Regions from separate parts of the Exiguobacterium sp. H66 genome, predicted to be linked through region 2. Evidence: predicted binding sites of a transcription regulator. Region 2 holds the regulator's gene; the other holds the start of a gene.
What was found. Region 2 encodes LexA, which represses DNA repair genes until DNA is damaged. Its sites were predicted from a motif close to CGAACATATGTTCG; they were not measured.
Positions count from the first base shown of each region.

Region 1: addB (helicase-exonuclease AddAB subunit AddB) is a predicted target of LexA. The motif match lies at 9,434-9,447, and genes of this name have one in related genera.

Region 1 is NZ_JACSMQ010000003.1:58,045-73,311, forward strand. It holds gene KNP88_RS06320 (DsbA family oxidoreductase) at 91-774, shown strand; gene lplA (lipoate--protein ligase) at 808-1,797, shown strand; gene KNP88_RS06330 (SDR family oxidoreductase) at 1,849-2,736, shown strand; gene KNP88_RS06335 (fatty acid--CoA ligase family protein) at 2,862-4,406, shown strand; gene KNP88_RS06340 (methylglyoxal synthase) at 4,528-4,959, shown strand; gene KNP88_RS06345 (hypothetical protein) at 5,061-5,216, shown strand; gene KNP88_RS06350 (response regulator transcription factor) at 5,348-6,013, shown strand; gene KNP88_RS06355 (HAMP domain-containing sensor histidine kinase) at 6,025-7,392, shown strand; gene KNP88_RS06360 (competence protein ComK) at 7,503-7,976, shown strand; gene KNP88_RS06365 (hypothetical protein) at 8,097-8,507, shown strand; gene KNP88_RS06370 (hypothetical protein) at 8,580-8,918, opposite strand; gene KNP88_RS06375 (truncated hemoglobin) at 8,978-9,358, opposite strand; gene addB (helicase-exonuclease AddAB subunit AddB) at 9,497-12,934, shown strand; gene addA (helicase-exonuclease AddAB subunit AddA) at 12,931-15,267, shown strand, end outside.
Region 2 is NZ_JACSMQ010000005.1:230,123-245,389, reverse strand. It holds gene dhaK (dihydroxyacetone kinase subunit DhaK) at 1-467, shown strand, start outside; gene dhaL (dihydroxyacetone kinase subunit DhaL) at 511-1,113, shown strand; gene dhaM (dihydroxyacetone kinase phosphoryl donor subunit DhaM) at 1,106-1,471, shown strand; gene glpK (glycerol kinase GlpK) at 1,658-3,181, opposite strand; gene KNP88_RS10580 (MIP/aquaporin family protein) at 3,223-3,924, opposite strand; gene KNP88_RS10575 (metal-binding protein) at 4,103-4,576, opposite strand; gene lexA (transcriptional repressor LexA) at 4,607-5,221, opposite strand; gene yneA (cell division suppressor protein YneA) at 5,428-5,715, shown strand; gene KNP88_RS10560 (YneB family resolvase-like protein) at 5,762-6,415, shown strand; gene KNP88_RS10555 (DUF896 domain-containing protein) at 6,529-6,765, shown strand; gene tkt (transketolase) at 6,973-8,961, shown strand; gene KNP88_RS10545 (YneF family protein) at 9,070-9,300, shown strand; gene KNP88_RS10540 (ABC transporter transmembrane domain-containing protein) at 9,424-11,181, shown strand; gene KNP88_RS10535 (ABC transporter ATP-binding protein) at 11,171-12,937, shown strand; gene KNP88_RS10530 (SH3 domain-containing protein) at 13,000-13,890, opposite strand; gene KNP88_RS10525 (aspartyl-phosphate phosphatase Spo0E family protein) at 14,339-14,533, opposite strand; gene KNP88_RS10520 (cytochrome c biogenesis CcdA family protein) at 14,745-15,267, shown strand, end outside.

The sequences.
Region 1 (15,267 bases), on a different contig from region 2:
TTCCATGACTTGAAATCAGATTAATTGCAAGCGGTGTCGCTGAGGATTATGCTTAGTCCATACTGAAAAATCAAAGGGAGTTGGACTGAAATGAAAGTAGAAGTATGGTCAGATTACGCGTGTCCATTTTGTTATATCGGGAAAAAACGTCTGGAAAAAGCAATTGAAGCGAATGGAATGAAAAATGTCGAGGTCGAATTTAAAAGTTTTGAACTCGATCCGAATGCACCGGCTGAACCGACGATGGGATTATATGAAATTCTTGCTTCGAAATACGGTACGACAGTCGAGGAAGCACGCAATATGTCACAAGGCATCGTTGAGTCAGCGAAAGCTGACGGATTAATGTACGAAATGGATCGTGTCGTTCCTGCCAATACATTTGAAGCTCATCGCTTGACTCAACTTGCGAAAAAACATGGTAAAATGGATGAGATATCGGAAGCACTCTTTCAGTCTTACTTCATGAAAGGGGAGAACTTGAACGATCCGTCAATCTTGACGCGCGTTGCGCAGGAAGTCGGACTCGACTCAGAAGAGGTTGAGGCATTCCTTGCATCAGATACTTCAACAACTGAAGTCCGGGAAGAAGAAGAGATGGCACGCGAACTTGGTGTGACAGGCGTTCCCTTCTTCGTATTTGATCGTAAATATGCGATTTCAGGGGCGCAACCCGTTGAAGCGTTTAGCCAAGTGATGGACCGGATTCAAGCGGAACAAAAGATTGAAGTCGTAGCAGATGGTGATGCTTGCGGAGTCGATGGTTGTAACTAAAATCCAGGCTAACAAAAGGAGAACGTACCCTACATGAAACTTATCTTTCACCCTGAAATTCGAGATGCGCGGATTAACCTTGCTGTCGAAGAATTCATCTTGAATAACTTGAACGTCAATGAAGAAGACTATTTTTTATTTTATATCAATGGTCCTTCCATCATCGTCGGAAAAAATCAAAACACGAATGAAGAAGTCAACTTGAAGTACGTCGAGGATCATGGCATTCACGTCGTGCGTCGTCTATCTGGTGGTGGAGCGGTTTATCACGACGAAGGAAACTTGAACTTCAGTTTCTTGACGAAAGATGATGGTGATTCGTTTAATAACTACAAAAAGTTCACGGAGCCTGTCGTGCAAGCCCTTCACAAACTGGGCGTGGAAGCTGAGCTATCTGGGCGAAACGATATTCATGTCGGAACGCGTAAGATTAGTGGGAATGCTCAGTTTACGACCCGTGGGCGGATGTTTAGCCACGGGACATTGATGCTTGATTCGAATATTGAAGAAGTCGTCAATGCGTTAGTCGTCAGCGAAGAAAAAATGCGATCAAAAGGAATCAAATCAGTTCGTAGTCGTGTCGCCAATATTTCTGAATTCTTAACTGAACCGTTGACGATGGATCAATTCGTTGATCATCTGCTCGCTTCGATTTATGAAGGAAAAGAAATCGAGCGTTATACGTTGACGGAAGCAGACTGGGAAAAGGTTAATGCGATTTCAGCAGAACGGTATGGCAACTGGGACTGGAACTTCGGCAAGTCTCCGAAGTTTGATGTCATCCATAAAAAACGTTTCCCGATCGGAACGATTGATTTCCGGCTTAATGTTACGAAGGGCATCATTCAAGAAGCGAAAATCTATGGAGATTTCTTTGGTGTCGCGGACGCCTCGGAAATTGCTCAAGCATTAGAAGGAAAACGATACGACCGTGCGTCACTACGGGAAGTATTAAGTCAGTATGAATTAAAAAAATATTTTGGTGCTGTCGAACTAGACGAAGTACTCGACGTTTTAGCATAAGCTTTTTTGGGAAAACTCTCTCTATCAACTTGCATAGGGGGAGCTTTTTTTATGGGCTACAATAAAGATAACTTTTTAGAAGGTACGTTAGAGGATTTCATCAATTTTGAACAGGTCTCAGAAGGGTTACCAAAAACAGAGGATAATCAACCGCTCCCTTACTATGAACGTGACGATTATCGTGCGGCCGGGAAATTAAAAGGCAAGGTCGCAATCATCACTGGTGGTAATTCCGGAATCGGACGTGCCGTATCGCTTGCCTATACGCTTGAAGGTGCGAAAATCGTCATCGCCTTCTATGGCGACCAAGAGGGCGCGGAAGAAACGAAAGCGCGTGTCGAAGAGCTTGGTGGGGAAGTGCTCCTGTCTAAAGGAGACATTGGAGACGCAGCTTATTGTGAAGAACTCGTTCAAAAAACAATCGACAAATTTGGCCGCCTTGATATTGTCGTCAATAATGCGAGTATGCAAAAACCAGAAGACTCGCTTCTCGATATTGAAGACAAGTCGCTGGAGAAGACATTTAAAACAAATATTTTTGGAATGATGCGTCTTGCACGTGCTGCTTTACCACACCTCAAGCAAGGATCTGCCATCATCAATACAACATCATCAACAGCATATGAAGGCAATGCCCTTCTGATTGATTATTCTTCAACAAAAGGGGCGATCGTCAGCTTCACGCGAAGTTTATCCATGAATCTCGCAAAACAAGGGGTTCGTGTCAATGCTGTCGCACCAGGTCCGATTTGGACACCGTTGATCACGGAGACGTTCCCCGATGAATCGGTAAAAACATTCGGTAAAAATACACCGATGGATCGACCGGGCCAACCGGCAGAAATGGCATCCGCGTACGTGTTCTTAGCGTGTAACGATTCGAGCTATATGACAGGACAAGTGCTTCATCTCAATGGTGGCGTCATCGTCAACGGATAATGATAAAGAACGTGAAAACGTTTCCATAAAATGATATACTATCCATACTAACGCAAGCGTTATGTATGGATTTTTTTTGCGTAAAAAATGAATGGTTGTTCATTTGAAGGGGGAAGTTAATGATGATGGGATTGATTCATTCTGTAGAGGAGACCGCCCGGAGAAGTCCGGATGCAGTCGCCTACGTCTTCGAAGACACGAAAGTCAGTTATCATGAGTTTGTCGAGAAGTTCCACCGGGCAGCAGGGGCATTAGAAGCGAACGGGATTCGCAAAGGAGATCATGTTGCATTGATACTTGGGAACAGTCCAGCGTTTTTAGTTGGGTATTATGCCATCATGAAGCAAGGGGCGATTGCGATTCCAATCAACCCAACATATACACCGGATGAAATCGGGTACATTTTGATGAATGGGGACGTTAAAGGAATTCTTGGGATCGCTCCGCTCGTCGAAGCAGCAAAAGCACGGTTAGTTCATTTACCGAACTTATCCGTTGTCGTATCGGTGCCGTTTAACGGAGTAATTGGCCCAAGCGAAAAAATCGGGAATGTTGAATTTACGACGTTAGAAGACTGGCTTTCCATCGAACATCCGGTCAAAGACGTGATGAATGAACTCGATGATACGGCAGTCATTTTGTATACGAGTGGAACAACAGGGAAACCGAAAGGCGCCATGCTCTCACACCGTAACTTAACATCAAATGCACAATCGATTGGTGAATACTTAAATGTGTCAGAGCGCGACCGGACGCTCGCTGTGTTACCGATGTTCCATGTCTTTTGCTTGACGGTCGTCGTTAACGCTTCGTTAGCACACGGAGCATCAATCATCATTGCACCACGTTTTTCACCCCAAGAAACGTTTGAACTGGCGAAAAAAGAGCAAGTTACGATTTTTGCCGGCGTACCGACAATGTATAATTTCCTTCTTCAGACGGTTCAAGCCCACCCGCATTTTGCAGATTACTTTGCGTCGAGCCGATTATTCGTTTCCGGTGGAGCGAGCTTACCGGTTCCTTTACTTGAATCATTTGAAAAGACGTTCAACTGTCACATACTAGAAGGATACGGCCTATCAGAAGCCTCACCCGTCACGTGCTTCAATCCGTTAAATGGAATCCAAAAGCCGGGGTCGATCGGTCCGTCAATCATCGATGTCGAAAATAAAATTGTGGACGAACTCGGACAAGAATTACCGGATGGTCAAGTCGGAGAGTTAATTGTCCGTGGACCGAATGTCATGACGGGCTATTATAAGATGCCGGAAGAGACACAAGCGACGCTACGCGACGGCTGGTTATATACGGGAGATCTCGCGAGAAGAGACGAGGATGGGTATTTTTATATCGTCGATCGGAAAAAAGATATGATTATCGTTGGTGGTTACAATGTCTATCCACGTGAAGTCGAAGAAGTGCTCTATAAACATCCAGGGGTCGTCGAAGCTGCCGTGATCGGTGTACCAGATGAAGAGATGGGAGAAGCCGTCAAGGCATTTATCGTGTTAAAAGATAGCGTCACAGAAGCAGAACTTCTCGATTTTTGTGCGATTTCACTCGCAAAATACAAGTGTCCGACACGTCTTGAATTCATTGATCAATTGCCACGCAATACGACTGGTAAAATTTTACGGACCGTGTTAAAAAAACAACCATCCAATTCATGACATCCTTCTTAACCGACGACGTTCAAGCGTGAACATCGTCGGTTTTTTAGTCTATTCATGAAAATGAGAGGTTTTTGAAGGCGCGTTTGAGTGCATATACTCTAGAGAGGAGGACGATAAAATGAACATTGCATTGATTGCACATGACGAGAAAAAAGATGAGATGATCATGTTTGCCCGGGCCTACCAGGACTATTTAGCAAAGAATCAATTGTACGCGACGGGGACGACAGGGAAGCGGATCGTCGAAGCGACGGTGCTCGACGTACACCGCTGTAAATCTGGACCACTTGGTGGCGATCAAGAAATTGGCGCGATGGTTGCTCGAGGGGAAATTGACATCGTGATCTTTTTACGTGATCCGTTGACGGCACAGCCTCATGAACCGGATGTATCGGCCTTGATTCGCTTATGTGATGTCTATGACTTGCCGTTAGCGACAAATGTCGGGACGGCTGAGATTTTAATTAATGGGCTTGAACAAGGTGATTTTAAATGGCGTGAAATTATTCAAAAGCGACGGGAAGAGGAACAAGATAAATTTTCTTCGTAACAAACTGCTTGAGAACGCTTCTCATTTTCGTTTCATCGTGTTATAGTCGTATTGAAGATGATACTGATTATCAATTGCGATAGAAAAGGGCGGCGAAAACAATGGAAATCATTTTAATGACAGGTGTCACGGTCTTACTCGGTGGAGGAGCAACCTTCTTAGCACATATTGTAAAGACGGAACGTCGTCATATTGCGACAGATGTTAAAACGAACGTAGAACGTGCAACCTACCCATCGTTGCGCCTCGTAAAATAAATAGTGTTACTGACTAAACGCGCCTCTTTTTGGATAAAAGAGGGCGTTTTTTTCACATTTGGAGTGTTCTCACATAATTGTGCGGAATTCCTTTGATACACTACAAAAAAAGGACTTAGTCAGGAGTGACAGTGATGCATACGATTTATTTAGTGGATGATGAAGTGAATCTGAACCGCGTGCTCGTAAAATATTTAGAACAAGAAGGATGGCAAGTGAAATCGTTCACCTCTGGGGAAGCGGCAGCTTCAGCGATTATTGAAAAGCCTGATTTATGGGTGCTCGATATTATGTTACCGGATATGGACGGATTTCAGTTGATTAAACGGATCAAGGCACATGATGAGACGACACCTGTTATTTTCATCTCTGCCCGAGACGAAGATATCGACAAAATCATCGGCTTAGAAATGGGCTCGGATGATTACATCGCGAAACCGTTTTTGCCAAGAGAACTTGTCATTCGTGTCAAAAAAATCTTAGCGCGCGCCTATGCGACACCAAAAACAGGAGTGATTCAGTATGGCGATTATACAATCTATCCTGAAAAACGAGTCATCGAAGAAAATGGTCAAGAAATTGATTTGACCTCAAAAGAGTATGATTTGTTGATTTTATTCGCGACACAAATCGGGACGCCAATGTCCCGTGAACAGATTCTTGTCAGTGTCTGGGGTGATGATTACTTTGGTTCCGATCGTGTCGTCGACGATTTAGTTCGACGAGTCCGGAAAAAATTATCCAAACTTGAACTAGAGACGATTTATGGGATTGGCTACCGGTTGGTGTCTGCATGAAGAATCGGAGTTTGGGATTTCAGATTTGGGCGATGTTTCTACTCGTCATCGCAACGCTCTCAATCGTTATCCTTGTCGTCATGCGGTCATCGATTGGAAACTTTATTGATGAACAGGTCTATTCGACGTTAGAAAACAGTGAAGTCTTCTTTTCAAAAGATGCTTCTGTCATCGACATGTTGCAGGACAATCCAATTGAATTTGATCGTCGAAAACAGGAGTCGCGTTCCGTTAATATTTTGTTGCTTTCGAAAAATGGGAAACTCTATTATGGGGGAGCCCCGCAACAATTGATTGATCAGATGTATCGTGATGCGATCAATCAAAAAGCAGAAACGGAAAAATATACGACACAACTTGATAAAGAAGACGTCTATTACAGCATTCTCAAGATAGAATCGGAAGGGGAGACGTATTATCGTGTCTCTTATGTCTGGGATGCCTATCGTCAAGAACTGATTACGCAATTGTTTTCAAAAATTGGCTGGGTCGTCGTAATCGTGAGTATCTTGACATTGTTCATCGCTTTTTGGTTAGCACGTCGCTTGACGCAACCATTGATTGAAATTGAAGGTGCAGTCGGAAAAATTGCAGCGCAACAGTGGAATACGCCACTTCCTCTTGATCGCGGAGATGAAATTGGTCGTTTGGCACGATCGGTCAATGCCATGCGCGTCGATTTAGAAAAGCAGGATAAAGCACAAAAAGCGTTGCTACAAAATATTTCACATGACCTGAAGACACCAATCATGGTCATTCGCAGTTATGCACAGTCCATTTCTGACGGGATTTATCCGGATGGTGATTTGACGGGTTCGGTCTCGGTGATTGAGGAAGAGGCCGAGCGGTTAGAAAAGAAAGTCGCTGCCTTGCTTTATGTGACGAAATTGGATTACTTTGAATTAGATCGTTCTACATGGGATACGATTGATTTAGACCGAATGGTTCATTTATTACAAAGTCGTTTCTCGAGTACAAAGCCGCTCACGTGGACGATTACAGGGGAAGCCGGTCTTGTACTTGGCGAAGGAGAACAATTACGGGTTGCACTTGAAAATGTAATTGATAATGCGATGCGATATGCCGAGACATCGATTGATATTCGTTTATCCGGGACCGAAGAGATAGCTCAAATCGAGATTGAAAACGACGGTCCGCCACTCGATTCATCATCACCACTTTTTCATCAATTTTCACGTGGTAAAGAAGGTAAATTTGGTCTAGGTCTTTATATCGTAAAACGTATCGTTGAGCGTCATGACGGGGAAGTTTCAATCGAGAACCAAGCAGTGGGAAATGGAAAAGATAAAGTTCGTGTGATTTTCAAATTCCCACGTCATTTTAAGCCAGAGATTGACCAATCAACGAAAGAACTTTAAAAACGAGATAGCGATATCTCGTTTTTTATATTGGGAAATATCGAACAGTCGAGGGCGTACAGGTGGGTTCTTTGATATAAACAAAGTAATAGAAGAAGGGAGATAGTAGGATGCCACATAACATCACGGAAGAAACGTTAGCTCTTATTCCTCAGTACGGTCAATACGGGGAACCGCAAACACTACTTATTAAAGAACGGTCGGAACTTGTGCTCGAAGGACATCCGATCAAACTGATTGAAGAATCATGTTTGTATTTTGGTTCTTCGATGCGAGGAAGAATTGAAGCAGCACGACATATCTTAGGACCAAACCGAAAAACGCCGGTTTTAATTGATTGGCAAGCACAAACCATCTTCTTTCCGACGACAGCTAAAGAAAAGGCGGAGTGCATCTGGATTAACTTTAAACAAATGAAGACCGTTAAAAAGAGTGGCGGAAAGGTGCAAGTCGAGTTTCAAACAGGACAGCGGATTGATACCGCCGCATCTGCCTATAGTATTGAACGACAGCGGATTAAAACCCTAGAATTAGCTTACGAAATGCAACGACGCTTCCAGGGGACGGGACATGAACACGTTTAACAAGTGCAGAAAAGTGGAACACTCTAACAGGAAACGTTACCAATGAGAGCGAAATGAACTTGAGTAGAAACTGAATGCGCATTGAAGGGGAGGTGAAGCGACCGATCTGGTCGCTACACGATGAATGAATCATATGAATGGTTAAACCGTAGAAAATTACAGCCGGTCTTCGGTGTTAATGGAGGACGCCGTTTTATTAGTTCACGGATCGTCCGTCCAGAAAACACGCCCGGCAAACGAATTAAAGATATTAAGCGAACACGCCAACTCATCGTCGACGAGGCAGGAAATCGACGTTGGGTGACAAAGCGAGTAGTCGTCACAGATGCATCAAAACATATGACGATTAACCGCCGCACATCGATTGCGCAAAAAGAAGTAACAGAATCTCGCTTAGAGCAAGTGAAGCAAAAATTATCTTCGAAGAAAGTATTGATTCCCGTTTTAGCGGCGACAGGGCTTGCCGTTGCCGGAGGGGTACTCGCATATGTACTTCGTCGCAAAAAAAGAAACACTCCCGAGAGTGAATAAACAAGCGTATAAGAAAAAAGCCGCGTCCCTCATTTAATCCAGGGACGCGGCTTTCTCTATACATAACCTATCTTAAAGGAAACGTTTTCGAATCGAAGTTGAGAGTGCTTTCTCTGCAATTTCTTCGAGCTGTTTCAAATTCGTCGCGTCAAAACTATCATTATAGAAGCGACCAACGAATTCGACACGATCATAATCGAGTTCCTTGAAAATCAAATGCTTGTGGTCATCATAAAAGACGACACGGAAGTAATCAGAACCGCGCTCTAATGTGACGAGCCCTTTAATATGTTCGAGTTTCTTTTGCTCGTCAGACTTTTCTTCTTCAACCGGTTCCTCTGCAGTTTTCGCCTCTGCTTGTTCGAGTGCCGATTTCACTAAATCAGGTTTCTTATCTTGTTCTTCAGTCATAATTATCGCCTCCATCTTTCATTTTACATGGAAATGGACAGATGAGAAAGAAAAATCCCTCACGGTTCCTGATGAGCCTCACAAATCCGTAAGACGTTTAATGCACCAATTCGTAAGCGCTCCATCAAACGTTCAGCTACAGCTCGATTGGAAAGTGTCTCATAGATGGCCACTTCCATCAACTCCATCCAGCGAAAGGCGTGTTGCTGTTCAATTGGTAAGAGTCGGTGAATCATCGCTAAATTCGTCCGCGAATCATCTAACTCATATTGGCGTGGACCACCTGTTAAGTGTGTCAAAAAAATAACTTGCGCCTGCTCGACACGTTGACGATCATCAGGAAAAATCGGACGAAGTATGGGGTCGGCATAAACAAGTTGATAAAAGCGAGCGACTAGCTGTTCAAGCATCGGTTGTTTTCCGATGTCATCATATAGCATGGTATTCCTCCTGTCTAACTAATTTTAATTGGCTTCAGTGTAGCAAAAATAAGTAGAAAAATATAGCTTCAAAAACGGACGTTTGTTCGTGTTTTATGAGATAATGACGTATACAAAAACGAGCTAAGGGAGGAACTGATGACCATGAATCATATGCACCTCGGTCGTGCCGGAACCGGAAAAACCACAAAATTAATAGAGACTGTAATCAATGAGCTCGAGGAGCGACCACTTGGAGAGCCGATTTATTTTATCGTCCCCGATCAAATGTCATTTGAGATGGAACGTCGAATTGCGACGGATGCCCGCCTATCTGGATTAGTACGGATGGAAGTCATGAGTTTGCGGCGCTTTGCTTTTCATATCATGCGGGATCATGGCAATCAGGCGATTCCGTTTTTAGACGAGACAGGGACACAGTTGTTATTACGTCAAGTCGTCGAAGAAGTTGAAAATGAGTTAAAGATTTTCAAACGGACAAAGAATATGCCCGGGTTTTACAAGGGGCTTGATGAACTGATCGCTACGTTCAAACGTTCGCTCGTCGCTCCAGACATGTTACGTCAAATTAGCGGACTTTCTCCGGAACGCTCGCCGAAACTACATGATTTAGCTCTGATTTATGAGCGGTTCTCAGAACGCATCGTGGATAAAGCGCTTCATGCAGATGATTACTATACAACGTTACTCGACTTGTTACCGACAGCAGGTCTTGGTAATACGCAATTCTTTATTGATGGTTTCTATGAGTTTTCGTTACAGGAACAACAGGTGTTGCTTAAATTGATGGAACTAGCAAAAGAAGTGCATATCAGCTTTACAATCGATGTGAGCGATCCCTATGCGAAACAGACGGAGTTTGGGGTCTCCCAACGTTGTTATATGCAATTGCTCGAACAGATGCAAGACCGACAGCTCGAGCATGAAGAGGTCCATTATGAACGGACGATTAAGTTCAAGTCGGAAGGACTACAAACATTAGAACAATCATTGATGAGTCCTGCCTATCCTCCTGTCGATCATGAAGTGGACGGGGTCACGGTGACAGCTGCCGTCAATCGCCAAGTTGAAACGGAAGCCGCTGTCCGCCAGGCAATCCAACTCGTGCGCGAGCATGGTTACCGGTTCAATGAAATTGCTTTTATCGTACGACATCTTGAACCATATGCGGATCATTTAGAACGTGCGTTTCAGCTCTATGATATTCCGTATTTCCTTGATAAGCGGGAAACGATGATTCATCATCCGATTGTTGAATTGATTCAGTCTGCTTTAGAGCTCGTCGTCGCCGGTTACCGTGAAGAAGCAGTCTTTCGTTTGCTGAAAACGGAATTGATGCCACTCCCGGCAGATGATCAACGGCTCGCGCTTGATCGATTAGAGACGTTTGTCTTAGAACGTGGCATTAAAGGCACGATGTGGCAAAAGCCGTGGCAATTGAAACGACGCTTAACGGATGAAGTCAGTCTGACGGCGGAGGAACTCGAAGAAGAGGATGAGTTAAACCGGATGCGTCAATTCGTCGTTGATGCGATTACCCCGTTACAAGACCGGTTGAAGAAATCAAAAACAATGAGTGAACATACGCGTTCGCTTTATCAGTTCCTTGAAGAACACCAGTTGACAGATCGGCTGTTCAGTTGGAAACAAGAAGCGCTCGAGCGCAATGAGCTCAGTCATGCCCGGGAACATGATCAAGTATATGAAGCGGTCTTACATTTACTTGAACAACTTGAAGCAGCAGCTCCTGAGACGGAACTGTCGACAGACTTATTCGTACAAATGGTCGAAACCGGACTTGAGAGTCTGCGCTTCTCACTCGTCCCACCATCGCTCGATCAGGTCATCGCGACGGATTATGTCCGGGGGCGTTTACAACGAGTAAAAGTCGCATTTTTACTCGGCGCGAATGATGGTATGATTCCGTTCGTCGAAGACCAGTCGAAACTACTGTCGGAAGGAGATCATGATTTTCTTCATAATCATGGAGTTCCGGTCGGTAAAGCGTCACTGGATGTCTTTGATGACGAATTATACTACCTGTACCACGGAGTGACGGCACCGAGTGAAGCGTTGTATATCAGTTATGCTCTTGTTGATGAGGACGGGAAGGCATTACAACCAGCCTCCATCGTGAAACAAATCAAGTACCAATTACTGCAAGACCGTCCTGTCAAAACACACTTCGCAGAAGCAGGGGAGCATGCACCAAATGATCAATTCGATTTCGTAACTGATCCCGACCGAGCGGCGGCTGCGACCGCAATCGAGTTACGCCGTTTACAGCGCCGGTATCCGATTCAATCGTCATGGTTTGATGTTTACAATGCATTGCTCGAGAATGGTCAAGGACGAGAACGAATGGCGTTACTCGTCGATGCGTTATTTTATCAAAACCGAGCAGATGAACTTCCAGACGACTTAGCACGTTCCCTTTACGGTGACAGCATCAAGGCGAGTGTCTCTAGATTTGAGACATATAATGCGTGTTCCTATAAGCACTTCGCACGGTATGGGTTACGTTTGAAGGAACGAAAACTGTATAAATTCGAGGCACCCGACATTGGAAATCTATTTCATGGCGCGTTAAATGATTTGTCCGTCAACATCAAGGAGTCCGGCAGAAAATGGCGTGATTTAGATGATGCATCGTGCACAGAACTTGCGAAAAATGCCGTGGAAAAAGTGACACCAGACATTCAAAATGCTATTTTGATGAGTTCGAATCGGTTCGGATACATTCAGAAAAAATTAACGGATGTCGTCGAACAAACGGCGAAGATGCTCGTCAAACAAGCAGAACGGTCTGACTTCGAACCTGATTTATTTGAAATCAGCTTTGGGAACGCGATGTTCCCGCCGTTACGGTTTACACTGCCGGATGGAACGGAAATCGAATTCACTGGTCGAATTGATCGAGTCGACCAAGCGACGATTGGTGACCAATTGTACGTCCGGATTGTCGATTACAAGTCGAGTGCCCGAGCGCTTGATTTTGCTGAAATTTATTATGGTCTTGCGATTCAGATGTTGCTCTATTTAAAAACGGTCGTCGAACAATCAGAAGTCTTATTTAATCAACAAGCGAAACCAGCAGGCGCCCTGTACTTCCATGTCAAAAATCCGATGTTACGAAGTGATTTGTCGGCGGCTGAAGAAGAACGGAATCGTTTATTGCTCGAATCCTACCAGATGCAAGGTGTGATTGTCGAAAATGATGATGTGTTACGGGCGATGGATCAAATCGCGTTTGATGAACGGAAAAAATCGCCACTCGTCAAAGTGACGTTTACGAAGACAGGGCTGCATAAATCACATACGAAAGGGGTCGTCAAAGAAGCGGAACTGAACGCGTTGATGGATCATGCCTGGGACGAATTGAAAACAAGCAGTGCCGAGATGTACGCGGGAGATATCGCCATCGATCCGTTCGACTATCAAGAGCGAACACCGTGTACGTTTTGCGAATACCGTTCGGTCTGTCAATTCGACGAATCGCTCGGGAACAGTTATCGTCAACTGGACCCTTTATCTGAAAAAGAAGTATTGGACCGACTGAAGGAGGAAGAGGAATGAGCGTCAATTGGACGAATGAACAACAACAAGCAATCGATGCGCGCGGAGGACACATTCTCGTTTCGGCAGCAGCCGGTTCAGGGAAGACCGCCGTACTCGTTGAACGGTTGACGCAACGCGTCATCGATCAGGAAGATCCACTGACAGCAGACCGGATTTTAGTCGCGACGTTTACAAACGCTGCCGCAAAAGAAATGAAAACGCGTGTCATCGAGGCGATCGAAGCGAAAATCAAAGAAGCCCCAGACGATGTTTATTTGAAGAAGCAGCGTCAGATGATGAACCGGGCACAAATTACGACAATCCATTCCTTCTGTTTATCAATCTTACGGGAAAACTATTATCGAATCGGGCTGGATCCGGCTTTTCGAATTGCGGATGAATCCGAATTATTGTTGTTACAAGATGATGTACTGGAAGAGGTCTTTGAAGAATTTTACGCTGCCGCCAATCCGGCATTTTATGAATTGATTGATAGTTATACTTCCGATCGGGACGATCAGGCAATGCTCTCTCTGATTTCAAACTTGTACCGGTTTTCGCGTTCGCTACCAGATCCAGACGGTTTTTACGAGCATCTGCTTGCACAATACGACCAGCCGGTTGATCCTGATGAATCTTCGTTGCTGACACGACTCCTTGAATTAGAATGGCAAAAAATCGCACCGCTTTTAGAACGTTACCTTGAGCTCTCCTATCGTTTGCATCAGTCCGGCTATACAGAAATGGCGGAGCTCCTAATGCGTGACATTGAACCGTTACGCCGTATTAATCCGGCGACTGATCGTTGGACGACGGTCGCACTGACGTTCCAAGCTGTCGAGTTCGGACGCTGGAAAAGTCCGCGTGGGGATGAGGCGATTAAAACATTTCAAACGGAACGGACGCGTCTCGTCAGTGAGTTGAAAAAGCGTCAGGAACTATTCGTTCAAAAAGAGGGTGTCGACTACCTCGAAGATCTTCGGTCGCAACTTGGACATGTCGAGATGATCGTGACACTCGTCCGAAAGTTTGCTGAAGCCTATCTCGAAGCCAAACAAGAACGGGGGCTTGTCGATTTTTCCGATTTGGAACATTTTGCTTTAGCCGTTTTAGAAGAAGACGGGGCACCGACCGATGTCGCCCGCTTGCTTCAAGAACGCTTCGTCGAAGTGCTCGTCGATGAATACCAAGATACGAACGAAGTGCAAGAACGTATCTTGACGTTAGTCTCCCAATCAGACGAACAAACCGGTAATTTATTTATGGTCGGTGACGTTAAACAATCGATTTATAAATTCCGTCATGCTGAGCCGGGACTTTTTCTTGATAAGTTCAAGCGATTCCGGCAAACAGATTATGGAACACGAATCGATTTGACGAAAAATTTCCGGAGTCGTCTTGAAGTCCTTGATGGGACGAATCATATTTTCAGACAAGTGATGGATGCCGCCGTCGGTGAAATCGATTATGACGACGCAGCCTATCTACGGCTCGGGAATCTGGGTTACTTTGAATCAGAACAAGTCGAACCGGAATTGATTTTAATCGATCAACAAGATGAAAATAAGGAAGAATTAGAGGCCCGTGCCATCGCAACCCGAATCATCGAGATGGTCAATGACGACAATCCCTATCTCGTCTTCGATGCCAAACAAAAACGTTTTCGCAAATGTGAATACCGGGACATCGTTGTACTCGTTCGTTCACGTGGGAAACGCGTTCAAGCGCTTGTGGAAGTATTCGAGCAATATGAATTACCCGTCTATGCAGATACGACAGGCGGTTATTTCCAGGCAACGGAAATTCAAATCATGATGGCATTATTAAAAACGATTGATAATCCGTTACAGGACATTCCATTCGCGAGTTTGCTCCGGTCGCCGATTTTTGGTCTGACCGATCGCGATTTAGGACGGATTCGTGCAAAATCGAAGGATACGAGTTTTTATGAGGCTGCCGTCCATGTCGCAGGCGAAGCGACACCACTCGGGATTCGAGTCGATGAAGCGTTACAACGTGTCAACCAATGGCGGACAGAAGCCCGTGGTAAGTCACTTGCTGCACTCATTCGCTCACTGTTTGATCAAACCGGGTATTTCGAATACGTCGGGTGTCTCGCAGGAGGACGAAGTCGTCAAGCGAATTTGAATGCGTTATACGAACGTGCAAAACAGTATGAAGGAGCAGGGTATCGCGGGTTGTATCGTTTCCTACGACTGATAAATCGTTTGATTGAGCGTGGTGAAGACTTTTCCGAAGCTCGTTCACTAGGAGAAGACGAAGATGTCATTCGCATCATGACGATTCATCAATCGAAAGGGCTCGAGTTTCCTGTCACGATTGTCAGTCAG
Region 2 (15,267 bases):
CTGAAGTCAAAGCAATTGCCGAGAAAGTCATCGGAAGCGTGCGTTCGATTGGGATGGCACTTTCACCGTGTTACATGCCGGAAAGCGGAAAACCTGGTTTCGACTTACATGAAGATGAGATGGAAATCGGAATTGGAATCCATGGTGAAAAAGGAATCGACCGGAAACCGGTTGCGTCCGTTGAAGCAATCGTCACGGAACTGCTCGACCGACTGACAGCAGAAGTAACAGACAAAAAAGTCGCTGTCATGGTCAATGGTATGGGTGGAACGCCGGAATCGGAACTCTACATCACCTACAAGTATGTCGCGGAACAATTACAAGCAAAAGGCTACGACATCGTCCGTCCATACGTTGGAAACTATATGACATCGCTTGAGATGCACGGTTTCTCGATTACGTTACTTCCGGTCGACGACGAGCTCGTCGGTTACCTTGACGCAAAAACGAATGCAATCGGTTTTTAATCAAACTAAAAATTTTTAAAAGAAATAGAAGAGGTGGATTGAAATGAAGTTAACGACAGAACAGTTTCGTGAAAGTTTACTGAAGGCAGCAGCACAGATTGAAGCCCATAAAGATGAACTGACCGATCTTGATCGTGAAATCGGCGACGGTGATCACGGGATTAACATGTCACGTGGTTTTCAAGCCGTCCAAAAAGAATTAGAAGCACATGGTGAGTATGAAGATTTAGGTGATTTGTCAAAACAAGTTGGGATGACGTTAATCAAGACGGTCGGTGGGGCGTCTGGTCCGTTATACGGAACAGCGTTCGTCAAGTTCGCCGGAGCCTTTAAAGGGAAAAAAGAAGTGGAAGGGCAAGAACTGGCACAAGCTTTTGTTGAAGCGACGGAAGGCATCAAGATGCGTGGAAAGTCTGAATTCGGTCAGAAAACAATGGTCGACATTTGGACACCTTTCAATGAGGCCTTGAGCAAAGAGGCGGATTTAAACGCTGCACTCGAACAAGCGCTCCGTGATACAAAAGAACGTGTCGCGACGAAAGGGCGGGCTTCCTACTTTGGAGACGCGACAGTCGGCGTGCAAGATCCAGGTTCTTTATCGAGTGCACTCTTGTTACAAGAAATCGTGGAGGTGCTACATGGTTAATGTAATTCTCGTTTCACACAGTGAAAAACTGGCGACTGGTCTAAAGGAACTGCTTGCCGAAATGGCACCGGATACACCAATCCTGCTAGCGGCCGGTTTAGTGGATGGAAGCATCGGGACAGATGCTTCGCGCATTGAAGAGACGTTGAATGCGCTCGACGATGACGGTGTCATCTTGACGGATATCGGTTCTGCAACAATGAATGCGGAGTTGGCCCTTGAACTGTACAGCGGTGATAAAACGGTCCAATTCGTTGAGGCGCCGCTCGTCGAAGGGGCATTCCTCGCGGCTGTCTTAAGTGGTCAATCGAAGTCACTGACTGAAGTCGTTGACGGATTGAAAAATGAATTCGCCTAAATGATTCGCGTAAGACCGGTCTCCCTTCTAAGTCAGGTATCTGCCTGTTCGCTTAGAGGGGAGTTCTTTGGTGTGGGATTGAGAAGGTGTATGAATTAAAAGGTCAAAGACAAAAAAGAAGCGATTTCGAGTGATATCGAAATCGCTTCTTTTTAATAGAGTGGTGCAAAAGTCATCGTTATTCGATTAGACGTTTGCGTTGGCTTCTTTTTTATTCGGTGTGAAGGCCATTGTCGCTTCGACCGCTTTTTGCCATCCGGCATAACGTTTTTCGCGATCGTCTTCTTTCATTTCAGGTGTGAATTGATGGTTGAGTTTCCACTGCTTTTTGATTTCAGCTTTATCTTTCCAGTAGCCGACAGCGAGTCCAGCGAGGTAGGCTGCACCGAGTGCCGTCGTCTCATTGATTTCCGGGCGGTCAACTGGAACACCGAGAATATCCGATTGGAATTGCATCAAGAAGTCGTTCGCGACGGCTCCACCGTCGACGCGTAACGTTTTCAGTTCGATGCCGGAATCTTGCTGCATCGCTGTCAAGACGTCGCGTGTTTGGTAAGCGAGTGACTCGAGTGTTGCACGGACAAAGTGTTCTTTTTCCGTTCCGCGTGTCAATCCGAAGATGGCACCACGAACATCGCTATCCCAGTACGGTGCACCGAGACCAACGAAAGCAGGAACGACGTAGACACCGTCTGTTGAATCGACTTTCAAGGCGTAGCCTTCCGAGTCTTTCGCATGTTTCAGCATCCGGAGACCGTCACGTAACCACTGGATTGCAGAACCGGCAACGAAGATTGAACCTTCGAGTGCGTATTCCACTTTGCCGTCGACGCCCCAAGCGATCGTCGTCAGGAGTCCGTGGTCTGAAGAAACGGCTTTTTCGCCCGTATTCATCAACATGAAGCAACCTGTACCGTATGTGTTTTTCCCTTCGCCCGGTTCAAAGCACGTTTGACCGAACAAGGCAGCTTGCTGGTCACCGGCGATGCCGGCGATTGGAACTTCGAAGCCGAAGAAGTGATACGGGACTGTGTTGTCGTAGACTTCACTTGATTGACGGACTTCTGGCAACATCGATTTAGGGACAGTCAGGATTTCAAGTAACTCGTCATCCCATTGTTGTTCGTAAATGTTGTACATGAGTGTCCGTGAGGCATTCGTGTAGTCTGTGATATGTGTTTTTCCACCTGAGAGCTTCCAGACGAGCCACGTATCGATTGTACCGAAGAGCAGTTCCCCGTTCTCTGCTTGCTCACGTGCACCATCGACGTTATCTAGAATCCATTTGACTTTTGTTCCTGAGAAGTAGGCATCGATGAGTAAGCCGGTTTTATCGCGGAATTTTTGATTGAGTCCTTGTTCTTTTAGCTCATCACAAATGTCGGCCGTTTGACGCGATTGCCAGACAAGGGCATGATAAACTGGTTTTCCCGTTTCCTTGTTCCAAACGACTGTCGTTTCACGTTGGTTCGTGATTCCGATGCTCGCGATTTGACTCGGTTTGATGTCAGCCGTTCCGAGTGCATCCGCCATGACTGCTAAAATCGAACCCCAGATTTCATTTGCATCATGCTCGACCCAGCCTGGTTGTGGGAAGTATTGTTTGAATTCACGTTGAGCAGAGTTGACGATTTGACCATCATGATCGAAAATGATGGCGCGTGAGCTTGTCGTTCCTTGGTCGAGTGCTAAAATATACTTGTTTTCCATCTGTGAGTCCCCCTTGAATAGTTAAGATACCTAATGCTCAATCAAAATAGCAGTTGATAGATGAAGACGGCGATTGCGCCTCCGATGATTGGTCCGACAATCGGAATCCATGAGTAACCCCAGTCTGATGATCCCTTACCCGGAATCGGTAAGATCGCGTGGGCGATACGTGGACCAAGGTCACGGGCAGGGTTGATTGCATAACCCGTCGTACCACCGAGCGAAAGACCGATGACGACTACGAGGAGACCGACAATCAATGGATTGAGTCCGTCTGCAAACGTATTCGCTCCAAGCGCCAAGATACCAAAGACGAGAACGAATGTCCCGATGATCTCAGATACTAAGTTTGATCCCGTATGACGGATCGCTGGACCTGTCGCGAATACACCGAGTTTTGCGGCTTGATCTTCTGTCGCTTCAAAATGTTTCATGTAATGAAGCCAAACGAGTACTGCGCCAAGGAATGCTCCGACAAGTTGAGCAGCGATATAGATAGGTACATCTGCCCACGGTAAGTCAGAATTGAGCGCGAGCGACAAAGTAACCGCTGGGTTCAAGTGGGCACCACTGGATGCCGCGACGTAAACACCGGTCATAACGGCGAGACCCCAAGCGAGCGTGATGACAATCCAGCCACCATTTTCAGACTTGGTTTTCTTCAGAACGACACCGGCGACGACGCCATCCCCGAGTAGGATGAGAATCAATGTTCCCATCATCTCACTAATAAAATTACTCATGCAAAAACCCTCCCTTTGGATTAAAGCGAATAATGCCTTTCTATTTAAACCTAACCCGAATTGATAACGTTTTCAATACAAATAATTGAAATATAGGAATAGAAATTTTCAATATTTAGGTTTAAAAAAATTAGAATTGGATAATAAAAAGACTTTTTCCATGATTGAATGGAAAAAGTCAGGATCGACGTTTTTTTCGTTTCTTTTTAGGGCGGAACCAACTACTCGTATGATCAAGGATGATATGAATCGTACTTGCGGTCATTACACCGATAATAAAAGCAGGCATGACGTCAATCAATGAGTCGACCGTGCTTGCTTGAATGATTTCACTATAGAAGGCTAAAAAGAGAAGCGGAATCAATAAAGCAGCACTGTAGAGTAGGCGGATGACATCTCCGATGATTAAGCCATGCGACCAGATGGAGCGGTGCGGCATAATTTTGACGTATGGCATCCAAAGGACACGCAAAGGGCCAAAACGATAGTAAGGTTCCGATTTTAAGTCTAAGTCGGGCGAAAGCCATAATGTCCCGACGGCGATTCCGACAGCGGTCGGGAGCCAATCCGTTTGGTTCGTTGCGACCGAATAAACAACATATCCCGTGAGGGCAACGGAGTTGACCGTATCATGTACATTTCCAGAAGGCATGAAAAAAGACCAGCTCAGCTGGTCCCTCTCTTAGTGAATCGTCCGGTAAACGCCGATGACCTTGCCAAGAATCGACACGTTATCGAAATACATCGGGTCCATCGAGTCATTTTCTGGTTGAAGACGTACCTGTTGATCTTCTAAGAAGAACCGTTTGACTGTCGCTTCACTATCTTCGGTCATCGCAACGACAATCTCCCCGTTTTCTGCTGTGTTTTGTTGACGCACGATAACACGATCGCCATCAAGAATACCTGCATTAATCATCGATTCGCCATCAATCGTCAACATAAAGACGGTTTCATTTCCTACATAATGTGCAGGGAGTGGGAAATGCTCTTCTATGTTTTCAATCGCAGTGATCGGAAGTCCGGCAGTTACCTTGCCGATAACGGGGACATGGACGATCGCTTCGTTGATTTCTTCAGGTTTATCAAGCAATATTTCAATCGCGCGTGGTTTCGTCGGGTCACGGCGAATCAGTCCACGTTTTTCTAGACGATCCAAATGACCGTGTACCGTTGAGCTTGAAGCAAGACCAACAGCTTCACCAATTTCGCGAACTGAAGGTGGATAGCCCTTTAACTTCACTTCAGCGATGATGTAGTCAAGGATTTCTTGTTGACGTTTAGACATTTTCCGCATACGAATTGCCACCTCTTTCCGGATTGGTTTTTTTAGGATTTAGGAATATATGTTTCTAGAATTACTATAACATAGAACAAATGAGCGTACAAACAATTGTTCGATGTTTTTGTGTTGACCGAACACTGGTTCTGTGTTTATTATAGATTATGCGAACAATTGTTCCGAGAACATTTATTCTAATAACCTATTTGGAGGGATTCATGATGATTCATTCTATTCGTACTCATGCCTTTTCAATTCTGTTTTATACGCTCAGTTTTGCCTTCATTCTTTTTCTTTTAACACCACGACCGGATGAAAAGGTCCACCAATTACTCACGGCGTCAGTCACGGTCGATGAGAACGTAACGGTCGAACAAGTTGCAGAAGTCTACAATGATGGTTCGATGACGAACCAGGAATACATTGACTGGCTGATCAAGAACAATGAGCTCGAAACAAAACATGTCATTTCGAAAGACAAAATCGTTGTACCAATCGCACAACAATGACAGAATATAAAAGTTGTTGAATGAACGAACAGGGGTGTGAGGTACGATGAAAGTAGTAATCTACTGTCGCGTCTCGACGGAAAAAGAAGCACAAGAGAGCTCACTGGAGCGGCAAAGAGCAGAACTGTCGGGACTCGCTTTAACAAAAGGATTTGAAATCATAGATATCATCGTCGAAAAAGAAAGTGGCTATGATGTAGAGCGAGAAGGGATGTTAACCGTTCTGGATTATGTAACGCGTCATCTGGTGGAAGCGGTGCTCGTGACGGACGATACACGAATCGGACGAGGAAACGCCAAAATCGCGATTTTGCATACGTTCAAAAAACATGATGTCCAGTTGATGACGATGGAGTCAGACGGTGAATACAAACTGGCGGATGCGGAAGCAATGGTCCTCGAGATCGTTTCACTCGTTGAGGAATACCAGCGTAAGCTCCACAATGCAAAAATTGCACGCGGCATGCGACGGGCTGTCGATAATGGTTTTAGACCCGAACAAAATCTCAATCGGCAAGGCGAGAATGCCGGCCGCAGTCGAAAGGAAGTCCCGATTGAAGAAATCGTTCGATTACGTGAACTTGGTTTGACGTTTGCTGACATCGCGACGACCTTACGCGGCATGGGGCATGATATTTCGAAAGCGACGGTCAACCGGCGTTATCTTGAATATAAAGAAGTTGTCCAGTCTTATGAATGAAAGCAGGTGTTGTGTCATCTTGACGCGACAAACTTGCTTTTTTTTTTCGGGTCTTTTACAGTAAGGTTACTATTAAAGTGCTCCGCGTTGAGTCAAAGAGAAAGAGGGATATTATGTTATCACAAGAACAACTCGATCGAATTAATGAACTTGCCAATAAATCAAAAGTCGAACCGTTAACGGAAGCTGAGACGGCGGAACAAAAAGAATTAAGAACGGCCTATTTAGAAGCATTTCGTGGTTCGTTCAAAAATCAAATGATGGGCATCAAAATCGTTGATGAAGAAGGAACGGATGTTACGCCTGAAAAATTGAAGCAAGCACAAGAAGAAGAACGCAATAAACAGTAAGCAAGTTTTGTATGAACGAAAGCTGCGTCGCTCAATCCGTGAGCGAGGTAGCTTTTTTAATGGGAAAATCAGTAATGTGTATCATGAAAGTTGCTTGAAAAGGGCAATAGAGAGCGCATTCATTTTAATGTGACATACTATTTAGAAAAGTTGTATCACATTTCTGTGTGTGCTAAAATGATATAGAATTTGTGAAAAAGAGAGAGGATGATTGTTTTGACGAACATGACAACAGTAGAATTATTAGCAGTAAATACGATTCGTACCTTATCAATTGATGCAGTACAAAAAGCGAACTCGGGCCACCCGGGAATGCCGATGGGTGCAGCACCGATGGCATTTACATTATGGGCGGATCATATGAACCACAACCCTAAAAATCCAGAATGGTTTAACCGTGACCGTTTTGTACTTTCAGCAGGACACGGTTCAATGCTTCTCTACTCACTCCTCCATTTATCAGGATACGACCTCGCGATGGATGACTTGAAGTCATTCCGTCAATGGAACTCAAAAACACCGGGTCACCCGGAATACCGTCACACAGCAGGTGTCGATGCGACGACTGGTCCACTCGGGCAAGGCATCGCGATGGCCGTCGGGATGGCGATGGCAGAACGTCACCTCGAAGCGAAATACAACCGTGACGACCTAAACGTCGTCGACCACTTCACATACGGCATTTGCGGAGACGGTGACTTAATGGAAGGTGTCTCTGCAGAAGCGGCTTCACTCGCAGGACATTTAGGTCTTGGTAAACTCGTCGTCCTGTATGATTCAAACGATATCTCGCTTGATGGCGACTTGGACAAGTCATTCTCTGAAAACGTCCAACAACGTTTTGAAGCATACAACTGGCAAGTCATCCGTGTTGAAGATGGAACGGATATCGATTCGATTTCAAAAGCACTCGACGCGGCGAAAGCGGAAACAACAAAACCGACATTGATCGAAGTCAAAACGGTTATCGGATTCGGTTCGCCGAACAAATCAGGGAAATCGGCTTCACACGGTGCACCACTCGGCGATGCGGAAATCAAGTTGACGAAAGCAAGCTACGTTTGGGATCATGAAGAATTCTATGTACCGGAAGAAGTCAAAGACTTGTTCGAGGAGCGCATCGAAAAACGTGGCGCTGATACAGAAGCAGCATGGACGGAAAAAATGGAGCAATACAAAGCAGCACATCCGGAATTGCACGCTGAGCTTGTTCAAGCGATCAACAATGAATTGCCGAGCAACTGGGAAGCAGATCTTCCGACATATGATCTGACATCGAAAAAAGCAACACGTCAGACGAGTGGAGAAGTCTTAAACGCTCTTGCGAAAAACATCCCATCAATCTTCGGGGGATCAGCTGACTTAGCTGGTTCGAACAACACGATGCTAAAAGGCGAAGCTGACTTCGATATCGATCCAAGCGGCCGTAACATTTGGTTCGGTGTCCGTGAGTTCGCGATGGCAGCAGCTGTTAACGGAATGGCACTTCACGGTGGCGTCATCCCTTACGGTGCGACATTCTTCGTCTTCTCAGACTACTTGCGCCCGGCAGTCCGTCTTGCAGCATTGATGGGGATTCAATCAATCTTCGTCTTGACGCATGACTCGATCGCAGTGGGAGAAGATGGTCCGACACACGAGCCAGTCGAACACTTGATGAGTTTCCGTGCGATGCCGAACTTGACGGTCTATCGTCCGGCAGACGGAAAAGAAACGATTGCCGCTTGGAAAACAGCTGTTCAATCGAAAAACAAACCGACGTTGCTCGTTATGACACGTCAAGGTTTACCTGAACTGGAAGGCACGACAGTCGAAGGTGCTGAAAAGGGTGGTTATGTTATCGCAGGTGACGTAAACACAGCAGATACAATCTTGATGGGAACGGGTTCAGAAGTTCACTTGCTCGTCGAAGCACAAAAACAACTGGGTGAAAAGGTTGCGGTCGTTTCACTTCCATCATGGGAGTTGTTCGAAGCGCAAACAGCTGAGTACAAAGAATCTGTCTTACCAAAACGGATCACGAAACGTCTTGCGATCGAAGCAGGCGCGTCACTCGGTTGGTACAAGTACGTGGGAACAGAAGGACAAGTCATCGGAATCGATCGTTTCGGCGCATCGGCTCCAGGAGACCTTCTATTAAAAGAGTACGGCATGTCTGTCGAAAATATCTTAGAAACAGTCAAGCAACTCGGATAAGTGGAACAGGTGCGCGTTCATGCGCACCTTTTTCATGCATTATCTATGCAAACGGTTAGAATTATAGTATAGTAAAAAGCGACGTTTTAAGTTAGAGGAGGAAGCAACTTGGCTACATGGATTTGGATTTTAATTGCCCTTCTTTGCTTGGTAGCAGGTGTCGCCCTTGGTTTCTATATCGCTCGTCGATACATGATGAACTATTTGGAGCAAAACCCGCCAATCAACGAAGATATGATTAAGACATTGATGATGCAAATGGGTCAAAAGCCATCACAAAAGAAAGTTAACCAAGTGATGCGTTCAATGAGTGGTTCGATGAAATCACCTAAAAAATAAGCAGTTTCAAAAGGAGGCCCTTGTGGTCTCCTTTTTGTTTGCTATTTACTGGAAAGATGGCTAATCTAAAATGTGAGACTATTTAAAATACTCAATTGATTTGAAAAAGGGGGGGAGACTTGAATGGGAGTCTTCAAGAAATTGAGTTGGTTTTTCCGACTTGAATGGAAAGCATATAGCATCGGCATCATTTGTTTGATTTTTGTCGCAGGTCTCGAAGTGATTCCACCAAAAGTCATCGGGACGACGGTCAATGGATTAAGTGACGGTACATTGACGAAAGAGCGATTGTTTACACTCGCCGGGGTGCTCGTGTTGATCGGAGTCTCGACCTACGTCATCCGTTACTTTTGGCGTTTTTACATCTTCGGCGCATCGATCCGATTGGGCCGGTTGTTGCGGAGTCAGCTTTATGGTCACTTTTCAGATTTAGACCAATCGTTTTATAAGAAATATCGAAGTGGAGACTTAATGGCGCATGCGACGAATGATGTCCAAGCGGTTTCAATGACGGCAGGGGCAGGGATTTTGACGCTCGTCGATTCTGTGACAATGGGAAGTTTTGTCGTTGTCATGATGGTGACGACAATCAGTTGGAAACTGACGCTCGTTTCCCTTCTGCCGATGCCGTTGATGGTCTACTTGACATCGCGTTACGGAAAGATGCTGCATTCCCGTTTTCATGATGCACAGGAAGCCTTTTCTGACTTGAATGACAAAGTAGCAGAAAGTATCAGTGGCGTCCGTGTTTTAAAAGCGACGGGTGAAGTCGAGTCAGACGTGACGACATTCACATCGTTATCGGACGACGTCGTTCAAAAAAACCGTCGTGTCGCGAAAATTGATGCGTTGTTTGATCCAACGATCTTTGGACTCGTCGGTTTATCGTATATCATCGCCGTCGGATACGGAGCATATTTGTTACAACAAGGGGAAATCCGGATCGGTGACATCGTCGCCTTCACTACATACTTAGGTCTCTTGACGTGGCCGATGCTCGCATTCGGCTGGTTATTCAATATCGTCGAACGAGGACGTGCTTCGTATGATCGAATCGAACGGATGCTTGCCGTGGAGCCGGAAATTAAAGATGCGAAGGAAGCGGTGACGACCGTCGATTCACCACGACTCGATATCGCGATTGACCGTTTTATCTATGACACACAGCCGGTTCTCGAACAGATTGATGTCACACTCGAGCCTGGAAAGTCGCTCGGAATCGTCGGGCGGACAGGTGCTGGAAAGTCGACGTTTGTCCGGTTATTAACCCGCGAATATGATGTCAAACAAGGGGCTATTCGAATGGGAGGGCAAGATATTAAACAACTCCTCCGCGAAACGGTCCGGAAGCAGATCGCCGTCGTCCCGCAAGACCATTTCTTGTTCTCAGCATCGATTGCGGACAATATCGCTTTTGCGAAACCGGACGCTTCGATGGAACAAATCATGGAAGCAGCTCGTGTTGCTGCTGTCCATGACGATATTCTTGGTTTTAAAGAAGGCTACGCGACGATGGTTGGAGAACGTGGCGTGACGTTATCCGGTGGACAAAAACAACGGATTTCGATTGCCCGGGCGTTACTCGCCGACTGTCCGATTTTAGTGCTCGATGACGCGTTATCGGCCGTCGATGCGAAGACAGAAGAGGCGATCATCGATCATTTCCGCACGGCTGATAACGAACAGTCGCAAATCATCGTCGCCCATCGTTTGTCGGCCGTTTCCCATACGGACGAAATCATCGTTCTCGACGCGGGACGGATCATCGAACGGGGGACACATGAGCAGTTATTGCGGCGAAAAGGCTGGTATAAAGAAACGTATGACCATCAACAACTCGAATCATTAGTTGAACAAGGGGGTGGACCGTTTGAATCATGATATCAATGAAAAAGACGTCTTGAAGCGTCTGCTTCGGTTTGTCGGTCCCTTTAAGAAACAAGTCTTTGTGGCGTTCCTTCTCTTATTGGTCACGACGGGTGCGAAACTCGGAGGACCTTATTTAGTTAAAATCTTCATTGACAACTATGTCACGACTGGTAATTATCCAGTCCAGGAAGTCGCCTTATTATTTAGTGCCTACCTCATCTTGCATACGACAGGGATTATCGTCGATTATTTGCAAGCATTTGAATTTCAAAAAATCGCGTTAAAAGTCATTCAGCGCTTACGGATTGATGTGTTTCGTCACGTCATGCACCTGCGACTCGCTTACTTTGACCGGACACCGGCTGGGGTTTTAGTCTCGCGGATCACGAATGATACGGAAGCGATCAAGGAACTCTACATCGGCGTCCTCTCGACGTTTGTCCAAAGTGGTGTCCAATTGATCGGAACTTATATCTTCCTCTATTTCTTGGACCCGACGCTTGCGACAATCGCACTTGTCTTACTGCCTGTATTTTATTTCGTCATCTGGATCTACCGCAAGTACTCGACGAAATATTATGCAGAAGTCCGCGATTTGTTATCGAAAATCAATGCGCAGTTAAATGAATCAATCAACGGGATGGCGATCATTCAGCAATTCCGCCAAGAAAAACGATTAATGGCGGAATTTGAAGAGACGAACGTCGCCCACCAAAATGGTCGTTATAAAAACTTAAAGCTCGACAGTTGGTTACTTCGTCCGATCATTGAACTGATGCTGGCGCTTTCAATCGCGACACTCGTCACGTACTTTGGATTCTTATCATTTACGGAGACGGTTCAAGTCGGTGTCGTCTATGCCTTCATTAGTTATCTTGAACGCATTTTCCAACCCGTTCAACAAATCATGCAACGGTTGTCTGAATTCCAACAGGCGATTGTTTCGGCCGACCGTGTGTTTAAGGTTCTCGATACGGATGAGCCGGAACCGACGAAAGGGTTGCCTGGTGCAGCGAGCGTCACGGATGGACATATCGTCTTTGAAGACGTGCGGTTCAGTTATGATGGAGAGACGGAAGTCTTGAAAGGGATTACCTTTGAAGCGAAAAAAGGACAGACGATTGCCCTTGTCGGTCAGACGGGAAGCGGGAAAAGTTCAATCATCAACATCTTGATGCGGTTTTATGCCTATCAGTCGGGACGAATTTTGATTGATGGAAAACCGCTCGAACAGTTACCGGAAGATGAATTACGGCGTCACGTCGGACTTGTCCTGCAGGATTCGTTCCTCTTTACGGGAAGTGTCGCTGATAACATTCGGTTGTTTGACGATCGGATTTCGTTCGGAACCGTTGAAGAGGCGGCCCGTTTCGTTCAGGCGGATGGTTTCATTCACCAACTTGACGAGGGATACGATAGCCCGGTCGCCGAGCGCGGGGCAACGTTCTCAGCCGGAGAACGGCAATTGATTTCATTTGCACGAACGATGGCGCGTGATCCAAAAATCTTAATCTTGGATGAAGCGACAAGTTCAATCGATACGGAGACGGAAGAGAAAGTCCAGACGGCATTGAAACGAATGCGGGAAGGGCGGACGACGATTGCAATCGCTCACCGATTATCGACGATTCAGGACGCCGACTTAATTCTTGTGTTACATCAAGGGGAAGTCGTCGAACAAGGAAATCACCAAACGTTGATTGCGAAAGACGGACTCTATAAAAAAATGTATCAATTACAGTCGGGTCATGTGACTTCGATTACGTAAATGCACACAAAAAGGCCTGCCAGGCGATCTCGCCCGGCAGGTTTTGCTGTTACTTTTTTTAATTAGTAGACAGTTACTGTGACGTTTTGGCGTCCCCAGTTGATTGCTTCTTGTTGTGAACCAACGAGAAGGTCAAGTTTGTTACCTTGAATTGCGCCACCACGGTCGAGAACGATTGCTTCACCGATACCTGAAATGTGCATCCGTGTGCCAATCGGGTATTGTGAAGAAGCTGCTACGATACGCATACCATTGTACGTGATCGTGTTTGTTACATCATAACCGCTAGCAGTCAATGCACGACCGTTGTAAAGCTGGCTACCGTTGCTTGATGGATCGTTCGTGTATGCACTTACGTTCATCGTCACTTTAGTACCAGACTTCGCTGAAGTCGTTTGTTTAGTTGCAGTAGCCGGTTTAGCCGCTGGTTTTGGTGCTGGTTTTGCTTCTGCTTTAGGAGCTGGAGCTGCTGAAGTCGAAGCAGTAGAACCAGAAAGTGTAGTGTAAGCACTATGCACATAGCGCGTTTTACCATCGATTGTTGTTTTAATCCAAGAACCGACTTTACTTTCTACGTTTACTGTTTCACCTTTATACAAGTTACCTACATCTTTCGAGTTCGTAGTAGGTTGTGTCCGAACGTTTAATACTGCCGTAGTGACTGTAGCTTTTTTAAAGTCGAATGATGAGGCAGCAGTAGTATATGCGCCATGTACATAACGTTTTTGGCCATTGATGCTTGTTTTGATCCATGCACCAGAACGTCCTTCGACATTTAATGTTTGCCCTTTATATACGTTACCTACGTCTGCTGATGCTGTTGTAGGTGCTGTGCGAACGTTGAGTACTGCTGTGTCTACTTTTACCGTCTCTGAGGCAGCCTCTGTCTCTTGGGCGAATCCTACTGATAGAGCCGTTGCTGCAAGTCCTGCAGCGAAAACTGCTTTTTTCATTATTGATGTCCTCCTGACATATGCTGTGTTTACTGTTCCTACTCTACACCCCGAAACCGGGTAGTGCGTTTACAGGTCAATGTCATTAAAGTTACAAAAGAGGTCAGTGTGACAAACAGATTGCAAAAAGCGTGTTTTTGTCATTAGTAGGTCATAAAGCATGGTTTTTAAGTCGGTTCATAAGTCTTTATGCCTATATAAAGAATAAACGGAAGCAATTGTAATGTACAAAAGTCATGAATCAATCCCTTGTCTAAAAATAAGTTGAACCATCTTCTAATCAGACCGGAGGCGAAGTTTGAGAGAAGAAGGGGGGCATGACAATGAAAAAGCGATTGAACAAAAACAAACCCTCTGAATGGAAAGAGGGTTTGCTTAAAAAGGATTAGTGATCAAACAAGTACACTTAATGGAAGGTGCCACGAAATGACTGCATTGAATTTTCGTTTTATGTGAGGAGCCGCTCATTTGAAGAGCCAACGGCATAAGTTTGCATAATCCGTGTGTACTCGACTAATAACAGATCGAGTTCATGACTGAGCTTCAATACATGTGGGGAGGTGAAACTAGACCGATCTGCTTGAAGATACAGTTCGCTTCGTTTTGCTTCAATTGCTAAGGTCAGTAATTGTTGGCTTGTCATAGCAGTCTCCCTTACATTGGTGTCGTATCCATATTCTAGCAAGTGATTATTCGGAGTGCAACGAAATTTTAGTAAGATAAAGTAAATGTAATTTTTTTGTAATTTGAGAAGTCACGAATCTTTCTTATCTTTTGTGAGATAATAGGTGCTAAATGATGCGGAGTTTGGCAAAATAGAGAAGAACTTCTTCTTATAGAAAGGAGCTGCTGAAATGGAGCTCTCGTTGTGGTTAGCATTTGGGGCAGGGTTACTGTCATTCGTGTCTCCCTGTACGCTACCGTTGTATCCGGTATTTCTTTCGTACATTACCGGAGTATCTATAACGGATTTAAAAGAAAAAGGTGTCCGGGAAAGACGTTCACTTTTCCATACACTCGCCTTTTTAGTCGGGTTCGCACTCGTATTCGTCGTCCTTGGATTATCGACGTCACTCTTTGCGGACGTCTTCATCACGTATCGCGATACATTACGGATGGTTGGGGCCCTCGTAATTTTCGTCTTCGGGATCGTCTTAGTCGGTTTATGGCAGCCGACGTTCTTGATGCGTGAAAAAAAATTGAATCTTGGTGAACGCAAGGGCGGTTACATCGGTACAGTCCTCGTCGGAATCGGATTTGCGGCAGGCTGGACACCATGTACAGGTCCAATCCTTGCTGGTGTCATCGGTCTAGCGGCGACGAATCCGAGCCAAGGTATGCTCTACATGCTGTTTTATGTCCTTGGATTTTCGATTC